Regions from separate parts of the Thauera sinica genome, predicted to be linked through region 1. Evidence: predicted binding sites of a transcription regulator. Region 1 holds the regulator's gene; each other region holds the start of a gene.
The links. Region 1 encodes FNR, which switches genes on or off when oxygen is low (the NO sensors DNR and NnrR bind a similar motif). Its sites were predicted from a motif close to TTGANCTAGNTCAA; they were not measured.
Positions count from the first base shown of each region.

Region 2: the regulator FNR is predicted to act here: its motif matches at 1,566-1,579, upstream of CCZ27_RS06200 (hemerythrin domain-containing protein).
Region 3: the regulator FNR is predicted to act here: its motif matches at 1,381-1,394, upstream of CCZ27_RS21685 (cytochrome-c peroxidase).

Region 1 covers NZ_CP023439.1:2,946,185-2,949,452, forward strand. The annotation lists gene hemN (oxygen-independent coproporphyrinogen III oxidase) at 1-745, opposite strand, end outside; gene fnr (fumarate/nitrate reduction transcriptional regulator Fnr) at 889-1,629, shown strand; gene CCZ27_RS12720 (SirB2 family protein) at 1,658-2,056, opposite strand; gene CCZ27_RS12725 (Crp/Fnr family transcriptional regulator) at 2,155-2,835, shown strand; gene CCZ27_RS12730 (rhodanese-related sulfurtransferase) at 2,895-3,268, opposite strand, start outside.
Region 2 covers NZ_CP023439.1:1,406,574-1,409,841, reverse strand. The annotation lists gene CCZ27_RS06210 (BaiN/RdsA family NAD(P)/FAD-dependent oxidoreductase) at 1-266, shown strand, start outside; gene CCZ27_RS06205 (MFS transporter) at 193-1,467, opposite strand; gene CCZ27_RS06200 (hemerythrin domain-containing protein) at 1,634-2,089, shown strand; partial or broken gene CCZ27_RS06195 (DUF2249 domain-containing protein) at 2,238-2,455, shown strand; gene CCZ27_RS06190 (hypothetical protein) at 2,452-3,268, shown strand, end outside.
Region 3 covers NZ_CP023439.1:4,973,425-4,976,692, forward strand. The annotation lists gene CCZ27_RS21680 (Fur family transcriptional regulator) at 1-136, opposite strand, end outside; gene CCZ27_RS21685 (cytochrome-c peroxidase) at 248-1,246, opposite strand; gene CCZ27_RS21690 (LysR family transcriptional regulator) at 1,533-2,423, shown strand; gene CCZ27_RS21695 (thiamine pyrophosphate-binding protein) at 2,439-3,268, opposite strand, start outside.

The DNA.
Region 1 (3,268 bases):
CATAGCTGTAGAGCGACACGCGATCGGGCGCGATCTGCAGCACCTGCTCCAGCGTGCGGTTGAAGCTGATCACGTTCTGCTTGGGCAGGCCGTAGATCAGATCCATGCTGACCGACTTGAAGCCGGTCTCGCGCGCGGCATCGATGACGAGCTTGGTTTCGTCGACGCTCTGGATGCGGTTGACCGCCTTCTGCACGTCCTCGGCGAAATCCTGCACGCCGACGCTCATACGGTTGAAACCGAGATCGGCGAGCAGCTTCACCGTGTCGAAATCGACCTTGCGCGGATCGACTTCGATCGAGTATTCGCCGTTGGGCACCAGCGTGAAGTGCTCGCGCACCGCCGCCATCAGCTCGCGCATCTCGTCGTGGGACAGGAAGGTGGGCGTGCCGCCGCCGAGGTGCAACTGGGTGACCTGCCGGCTACCTTCCAGACAGGCCGACTGCATCGCGATCTCTTTTGCCAGATATTTCAGATACTTCGCCGAGCGGCCATGATCCTTGGTGATGATCTTGTTGCAGGCGCAGTAGTAGCAGATCGTGTTACAGAACGGGATGTGGAAGTATAATGAGAGCGGTTTGCTGACCCCGCCGATCACCCGCTTCGCCAGCCAGGCCTTCAGCGCATCGGCGTTGAAGGCTTCGACGAAACGGTCTGCGGTAGGATAGGACGTGTAGCGCGGGCCGTTGATGTCGAAGCGGCGAATCAGTTGCGGATCGAATATGAGTTCGTTCGGGCTGGTCATTGTCGTGCTGCGGGTGTACTGCGGGGATGTGCCAAACAATGGCAGATCACCCTCGTTTTGTGGTTGACGTGGATCAACGGCGCCCGGGATGGGCCGACGTCGGCCGTCCGCGATCCGAACTAGGGAAACAAGATTTCGTGCAGATGAAGGCGGCAGCTCCCATCACGATCAATGGGCTCAAGGCGTCGTGCTCGCAGTGTAACCTCGTTGAGCTGTGTCTGCCGTTCGGAATGTCCGAGGACGATCTGAACCGTCTCGACGAACTGGTCGGCGCGCGGCGCAAGATCAAGCGCCAGCACAGCCTGTACCGCGCGGGCGACACGTTCGAAGCGATCTACGCGATCCGCGCCGGCTCCTTCAAGACCGACGTGCTGCTGGAGGATGGCCGCGACCAGGTCACCGGCTTCCAGATGACAGGCGAGATCCTCGGCCTGGACGGCATCAGCACCGAATCGCATTCGTGCAACGCCATCGCGCTCGAGGACAGCGAAGTCTGCGTGATTCCCTACGCCAAGCTCGAGGAGCTGTCGCGCGAGGTCGAAGGCTTGCAGCATCAGTTCCACAAGGTGATGAGCCGCGAGATCGTGCGCGATCACGGCGTGATGATGCTGCTGGGCTCGATGCGCGCCGAGGAGCGCCTGGCCGCCTTCCTGCTGAACATGTCGCAGCGCTTCACCGCGCGCGGCTTCTCGCCGGCCGAGTTCCACCTGCGCATGACGCGCGACGAGATCGGCTCCTACCTCGGGCTGAAGCTCGAGACGGTGTCGCGCGCGTTCTCGCGCTTCCAGGAAGAGGGCCTGGTGAGCGTGCAGCAGAAGCACATCCGCATCCTGGACGCCGCCGGGCTGAAACGCCTGCTGCAGCACCAGTCCGGCAGCCGCTGAGGCGGGCGCTGCCGGCCCGCGCACGGATTCAGGCGGCCCCGCCCAGCGCCGCCAGGTAGCCGAGCGGATTCTTCGTCAGCGCCACCGACACGATCCACAGGAAGACCGCCGTCGCCGCCGCAAACGCGGCGCCCCTGACCGCAAGCGTGCGTCCGCGCTTGAGCGCCACCGCGCCGAGCACGATGTAGGCGATCAGCCCGAACACCTTGGCCGTCACCCAGTCGGCGACGAAGGGATACTGCCCGATCATGGCTGCCAGCACGAGGGCGCTGCCGAGCAGCAGGGTGTCGACGATGTGCGGCAGAACCCGCGTCAGACGGTGATGCAGCAACCCGCTGCCGCTCAGCATCCACGTCCCGCGGAGCAGGAAGCCCAGGCCGCTCAGGACCACGCAGGTGACGTGCAGGTGCTTGATCGCGAAATACATTCCTTCTCCTGAATCTCGAACGCGCGGGCTCTGGTACTTGGGGAAGCGACCCTAACACGAGCGCGCTAAAATTGCTTCTCACTACGGAGAGCATGCTGATGGCCACCTCGCCTGTCGATATCCCCACCCTGCTGCGCCGCATCCCGCTGTTCAGCGAATTGTCCGATGCCGATCTCGATCGCGTCCTGCGCTTTGCACGCGAACGCCGTCTGGCACGCGGCGAGGTGCTGTTCCAGCGCGGCGACCTGCCGCACGGTTTCTACTTTCTGGTCAGCGGCCAGGTGAAGCTGGCGTTCTCGTCCGCCCAGGGCACCGAGAAGGTGGTCGAGATCCTCGGCCCGATGCAGAGCTTCGGCGAGGCGGTGATGTTCATGAACCGTCCGTACCCGGTGTTTGCCGAAGCGCTGAGCGAAAGCGTACTGCTGCACATCGGCCAGGCCGTCGTCACCGAGTTGATCGAGCAGGATTCGAAGTTCGCCCTCAAGCTGCTGGCAGGCATGTCGGTGCGCATGCACGGTCTGGTGAGCGACGTCGAAACCTATTCGCTGCGCTCCAGCGTCCAGCGGGTGATCGGCTACCTGCTGCAGCAGGCCGACGGCGACAAGCCCTGCGAATTTGCGCTGCCCACCAGCAAGCAGGTCATCGCCTCGCGGCTCAACCTGACGCCCGAAACGCTGTCGCGCATCTTCCACGACCTCTCCGACGCGCGCCTGATCACCGTGCAGGGCAAGCACATCACGCTGCACGATCCGGTCCGCCTGGCCCGTTACCAGAGCTGAAAGCCTGTTCCCGATTTTCTGCGCAAAAGTGCCAGAAAAGCGAGATGTATGAACTGCATCTAGACCACCCGGAAGCCGTGCGTGCCGTCGCGGGCGAGTTGCCCGACCAGCCCGAACTCCCAGTCCAGGTAGGCCTGCATGGCGGCGGCGGTGTTGTCCGTGCCCTCGTACGGCCGGCGGTAGCGGTCGATGGGCAGCGATGCCAGGCGGGTCTCGCCGTGCTCTTCCGGCAGGCCGGCGGCGAACCACGCGGCATTGCCGCCGTCGAGCAGCAGGACCTCGGCATCCACCAGCGCCTGCAGTTCCGGCACCACGAACTGCGCAAGCTGACTGCTGCCGCAGGTGAGCACGTAGCGCGCCACCGATGGCACGGATTTCAGCGCGTCCGACAACTGCGAACGCAGCGCGAACCAGGCGCCCGGAATGTGCCGGC
Region 2 (3,268 bases), 1.5 Mb from region 1:
ACCGGTTCCGCCATGCCGAGCTGCGGGCGGTCGCGGCCGAGCTGTCGGCGTGGACGCTGATGCCGTCCGGCACCCAGGGCTATGCCAAGGCAGAAGTCACGCTCGGCGGCGTCGACACCCGGGCGCTGTCGTCCAAGACCATGGAGGCGCGCGACCGTCCCGGCCTGTTCTTCGTCGGCGAGGTGATGGACGTCACCGGTCATCTGGGCGGCTACAACTTCCAGTGGGCGTGGTCGTCGGGCCACGCCGCGGGAATGGCAGCCTGAATCCGGGCAGCAGCGGCAGGAAGGCCAGCACCTGCAGCGCGATCAGTCCGGCGAAGGCGATCCGCAGGGCATCGCCCATGGTCTGCCCGCCGGCCGTCAGGGCATCGAGCGCGAGCCCCATGCCCCATTGGATGGCAAAGGCACCGGCGAAGGCCATCAGGTTGGTCGCCGTGCTGACGCGGCCGAACAGGGCGCGCGGGAAATGCGACGAAGTGGCCAGATAGGTCTGCGAGTTCACCGCCGACAAGAGACCGAGCAGGAACCACAGCACCGCCGGCGGGCCGGCGTCGAACAGGATGGCCAGTTGCAGGATCAGCAGGATGCCGTAGCCCGCCTGCAGCATGTTCACCGGCTTGACGCCGCGGCGCGCGAGATGCGTGCCGAGGATGCCGATCGACAGTTGGCCGCCCAGCATGCCCAGGTTGAGCAGCACCAGGGTGCGCGCCGCGTGGCCGATGTCGAGCCCGTTGACGTTCATCAGCCACGGCACCGCCCACAGGCTCTGCAGCGCCATGAACCCGCCCACGAAACACATGGACGAACCGGCGAAGCGCAGGAACGGCGGCGACAGGTAGATGCCCGCCACGACGAGCAGCGCCTCTCCCGGCGACTCTCTGCCGCGCGGCCGGGTCTCGCCGGGCAGCAGGCGGAAGATCATCAGCGAGGCGGCCAGCGCGATGGCGGCAATGATCCAGAACACGCCGCGCCAGCCCGTCAGGGGCAGCGCCGCCTCGATCGGCACGCTGGCCGTCAGCGCGCCCAGCGCACCGGCCGACATGATGAAGCCCGTCATCGAACTCTGGCGTTCGCGCGGATACCACCGCGAGAACCCGCTCAGCGCCCCCATCAGGCAGGCGGACACCCCCAGGCCGATGAGCGCGCGCGCAGCGCCCAGCGACGCCAGCGTATCGCCGAGCGCGAAGCAGGCCGCACCCGCCGCCGCGACCAGCAGCAGGAATCCTTCGACGCGCCGCGGCCCGAAGCGGTCGAGGGCGATGCCCACCGGGATCTGCGCCAGCCCGAAGGCGAGGAAATACGTGCTGGTGAGCAGGCCGAGATCCGCCGCGGACAGGTGCAGTTCCCGGGTCAGTTCCGGCGAGATCACCGCATTGACCGTGCGCAGCAGGTAGGAGAGGAAGTAGCCGAGGGCGAAGGGCAGGAATATCTTCAGCCACGAGCCCGGAACAGGAAGGTCGGACATACCGTACCGATGCAGAGCGAGGGCTGCATTGTGCCCGTTCCCGGCGCGGCAGGGGCCGGTCGCGGCGGTGGCGGCGCCGGACTTGCGCCTCCGCCGACTTGACTCGCATCAATGCTGCCGGGGAGCGCGCGGGGAAAATAGTTCCACCCGCCGACCGGAGCTGCACATGACCCTGATATCCACCCTGATGACGCAGGACCATCGTGACTGCGACCACGAATTCGCGCTCGCCGAGAGCCTCGTCGCCCGCCGCGAATGGGACGCCGCCGCGAAAGCGGTCAACGCGTTTGCCGGCGCGCTCGAGACCCATTTCAACGCCGAGGAACAGAAACTCTTCCCGCGCTTCGAGGCCGTCACCGGAATGACCCACGGCCCGACCGAAGTCATGCGCGGCGAGCATGCCGAGATGCGCTCCATCGTCGCCAGCCTCAAGGACGCGCTGGCCCGGCGCGATGCGGACGATTTCGCCGGCGAGGCCGAAACCCTGCTGATCATGATGCAGCAGCACAACATGAAAGAAGAGAACATCCTCTATCCGATGTGCGACGCACGCCTGTCGGTGGAGCGCGACGCGCTGACGGAGGATCTCGGCCGCCGCATCGCCCGGAAGACGCCGGCATGAGCGCCCCCGCACGGCAGCCCGAAGGCGGCGCTCATCCTCCCTCGGGGAGGGTGGAGCAGGGGTTTCGCAGAGCATTGCTCTGCGCCTGCGGACCGGGCCGGTCGTGCAAGGCCGGCACTGCATCGCGTAGCGACAGGAGGGTAGTCCAGTGAGCACCGTCATCGTCGATGCGCGCGGCCTCGAGCCGCCGGAACCCTTCGAGCGCGCCATGGAGGCGCTGGCCGACCTGCCCCCCGGGGGGAAATGACCCTGCTGCTGGACCGCATGCCTTATCCCCTGCTCCGCATGCTGGACCGCGACGGCTATCCCCACCAGGATCTGGTGCGCGACGACGGCGTGGTCGAGATCCGCATCACCCGGCCATGAGCGGCGCCAATCCGGGCCTGTCCTACGACGACACACCGCCGTTCGCAGCACCGCTGCGCTATTTCCTCACCGCCCCGCTGTTCGGCATCGCGGCGGGCCTGCTGCTGCTCGCCGACGACGGCGTCCTGTCCTCGCGCTGGTCTCCCGGCGCGCTCGGCGCGGTCCATCTCGCGGCCACCGGCGTCATGCTGCAGGTGATGCTGGGCGCGCTGATGCAGATCCTGCCGGTGGTCGCGGGGGCATCGCTGCTCTCTCCGCTGCGCATCGCACGCATCACACACGGGTTCATCACCGCCGGCAGCATCGGCCTGAGCTGGGGACTGTGGCGCGGCCGGCCGGCCGCGACGCTGACCGGCGCGACGCTGCTGGCCGTCGGCCTGGCGGTCTTCCTGCTCGCCGCGGCGCTCGCGCTGCACCGCGCACGCGCCGCCCAGGCCCGGAGCGACACGCCGCGCGACCTCCGCCTGGCCCTCGTCGGCCTGGCCGTCGCCGTTGCGCTGGGCGTCATGCTGGCCGCCACGCTGGGGCTCGGCCTGCCGCCGCCGGTCGATCTGCCGACCCTCGTCAATCTGCACGCCGGCTGGGCGTGGATGGGCTGGGGGGCGCTGCTGGTCGCCGCAACCAGTTGGGTCGTCGTCCCGATGTTCCAGATCACGCCCGCCTATCCGCAGCGCCTGACCCGCCTGTGGGCACCGACGGTGGTCGCGCTCCTCGTGCTGTGGTCCATCGCCACCGGCATCCCGCTGCGCGGCGCAGGCATCGCGATTGCGGCCCTGCTTTGCGCACTGGCCGCCGCCTTCGGCGCCACGACGC
Region 3 (3,268 bases), 2.0 Mb from region 1:
GCTCGAAGACCTGTTCCGCGGTGAGGTGGACAGGCCGGGAGAACATTATGCGCGCGATCTCGATCCGCGGCCGGGTGACCGCCACGCCGGCGTTGCGCAGGCACGCGACGGCATCGGCAAAGGAGTATGCGTTCATCTCTGTCGGCAGGGTGGTTCGTTTCGTTCGTGATGATGGGCTGTTCCGCCCATTTTGTGTATCGCGCAAGGCGCGCGCCCTGCCCGCGGCGGGCAAGGCACGCGGTTGCGGTCAGTTGAAGGGCTTGGGACGCGGCGTCGCGTCCGAGGACGGCGGCAGGATCGGCAGCGTGAATTTCGGCTGCTCGCCGGTCAGCGTCTTCAGGAAGGCGACGATCCTGGCGTTCTCGTCCTTCGTGAATTTCTTGCCCAGTTGCAGGCGGCCCATGGTGTCGACGGCCTCGGTCAGCGTGTTGGCGGCGCCGTCGTGGAAGTACGGATAGGTCATTTCCACGTTGCGCAGCGTCGGCACCTTGAAGTTGAAGCGGTCGGCGTCCTTGCCCGTCACCGCCGAGCGGCCTTCGGCCGGGCTGCTGGCCTTGTACGGCTCGACCAGGCCCATCTTCTGGAATGAGTTGCCGCCCACCGCTTCGCCGTTGTGGCACGCCACGCAGCCGCTGTTCTTGAACAGGTTGTAGCCCTCAAGCTCCGCCGGCGTCAGCGCGTCGTCCTTGCCCAGCAGCCACTGGTCGAAGCGCGAATTGGGCGTCACCAGCGTCTTCTCGAACTCGGCGATGGCCAGCGTCACCTGGTCGATGTCGATCTTGTCCTTGCCGAAGACCTGCTTGAATTCACGCACGTAGGCCGGGATCGATTCGAGCACGTCCAGCGCCAGCGTATGGGTGAAGGCCATCTCGCCCGGGTTGGCGATCGGGCCGCCGGCCTGCGCCTTCAGGTCGGCCGCGCGGCCGTCCCAGAACTGCGCCACGTTCAGGCTGGAGTTGAGCACCGTGGGGGCGTTGATCGGGCCCTGCTGCCACTTGTCGCCGATCGAGGTCGGGATGTTGTCGGTGCCGCCCATCGACAGGTTGTGACAGGAGTTACAGGAGATGAAGCCCGACTTCGACAGGCGCGGATCGAAGTACAGCTTCTTGCCCAGTTCCACCATCCCGAGGTTGACCTGCACCGGCGGACGGATCGGCGTGATCGGCTCGTCGCGCGTCGCCGCCGCCCATGCAGTGCCCGCAATCACTGCCGAGACGGCAATGCCCACCATCTTCATTCGCATCATTTCCTGCTCCCCTTTCTCGCGATGAAAAACCTGACGGGCCGGTTCGCGACTTCCACTTCCTTCGGGCGCGCCGGCCGGATCTAGACGCTGTCTAAAAGTTTCAGGAATTAGAGTCCGGCTGGCCGCGGCGGGTGTTGACGCCGGTCAAACATTCCGCCTTTGCAACTACCCTTGCCGCGCGGGGCCGGCGGACGGTCGTGTCCGGCATGGCGCGATTCCGTCCGGGTCCGCAGCGCGTGCCGAAATGGCCGACAATGGGCAAATCTCGATTGCGTGGATGGCAACAATGAACCGACTCGACGCCATGGGCCTGTTCGTCCGCGTGGCCGACCTGGGAAGCTTCGCCGCCGTTGCAAGCCAGCTCGGCGTCGCCCGCTCGGTGGTCACGCGCCACATCGCGGCGCTGGAGGAGCACCTGGGCGTCAAGCTGATCGTGCGCACGACGCGGCGGCTGACGCTGACCACCGCGGGCGCGGGCTATCTGGAAAAGTGCCGGACGATCCTCGACCTCGTCGAGGCGGCCGAGGCCGATGTGATGGAGGAGCGGCTCACGCCGCGCGGCAACCTGCGCATGGGCCTGCCGCTCAGCTTCGGCCTCAAGCGGATCATGCCGCTGCTGCCCGAATTCCAGAAGACCTGCCCCGAGATCAACCTGGCCCTGGACTTCACCGACCGGCACATCAACCTGATCGACGAGGGCGTGGACCTGTCGATCCGGGTCACCGCCCGGCTCGACCCCGGCGACGTGGCGCGCAAGATCGGAGACTGCCGCCTGCTCGCCGTCGCCTCGCCCGACTACCTGTCGCGGCACGGCCGTCCGCGGCACCCCTCCGAACTGGCAGCCCATCGTTGCCTGGGATACTCCGCCAAGGCGAACAACCGGCCGTGGCTGTTCACCGTCGACGGCCAGCCGCAGAGCGTCTACCTGCCGTTCCGCCTGCAGGCCAACAACGGCGACGCGCTCGCCCTGGCGGCGGCGCAGGGACTGGGCATCACCATGCAGCCGGATTTCATCGCCGCCGACTACCTCGCCAGCGGTGCGGTGGAGACGCTGCTCGAGGACTTCGAGCCGCCGCCGCTCGGCATCTACGCGCTGTTGCCGAGCAACCACTACCTGCCGGGCCGGGTTCGCGTGCTGATCGACTTCCTGGCCGCGAGGCTGTCGGGCCGGCCGTGAGCCGGGCGTTTCCGGTCAGTCCAGCCGCGCCTGCGGCGTGATCTGGCGCGGATCGGCGCATAGCTCGATCAGCGCCGGCACGCCGGCTTCCGAGGCGCGTGCGAACGCCGCGGGGAAGTCGGCGCTGCGCTCGACACGTTCGGCATGGGCGCCGAAGGCGCGCGCCAGCGCGACGAAATCCGGATTGACCAGCCGCGTGGCGCTGATCCGTCCGGGGTACTCGCGTTCCTGGTGCATGCGGATGGTGCCCAGCATGCCGTTGTTGACGAGGACGATCACGACGGCCGCCCCGTACTGCACGGCGGTGGCCAGTTCCTGCGGATACATCATGAAGCAGCCGTCGCCGGCAAAGCACACCACCGTGCGCGCCGGATGGCGCAGCTTTGCCGCGATCGCCGCCGGCAGGCCGTAGCCCATCGCGCCGTTGGTCGGCGCCAGTTCGGTGGCCGGCCGGCGGTAGCGGAAGAAGCGGTGCACCCACACCGTGTAGTTGCCTGCGCCGTTGGCGACGACCGCATCGTCGGGCAACGTCTTGCCGAGCCAGCCGACGACTTCGGCGAGATCCACTCCGGCCAGTTCGGGATGGGCCGGCGGCGGGGTGGAATGCCGCTCGTAGTCGGCGCGGACCTCGCGGGTCCAGTCGCGCCATGCCGGTTCCTCGATCGGCGCCAGGGTCGCGAGCGCGGCCGCCGCCTGCGCCATGCCGGCGTTGATCGGCAGGGTCGGACGATAGACGCGGCCGAGTTCCTGCGGGTCGGCGTGGATGTGGATCAGGGTCTGCCGCGGCTCCGGGCTCTCCACCAGCGTGTAGCCCGACGACGAGGCTTCGCCGAGCCGGGCGCCGA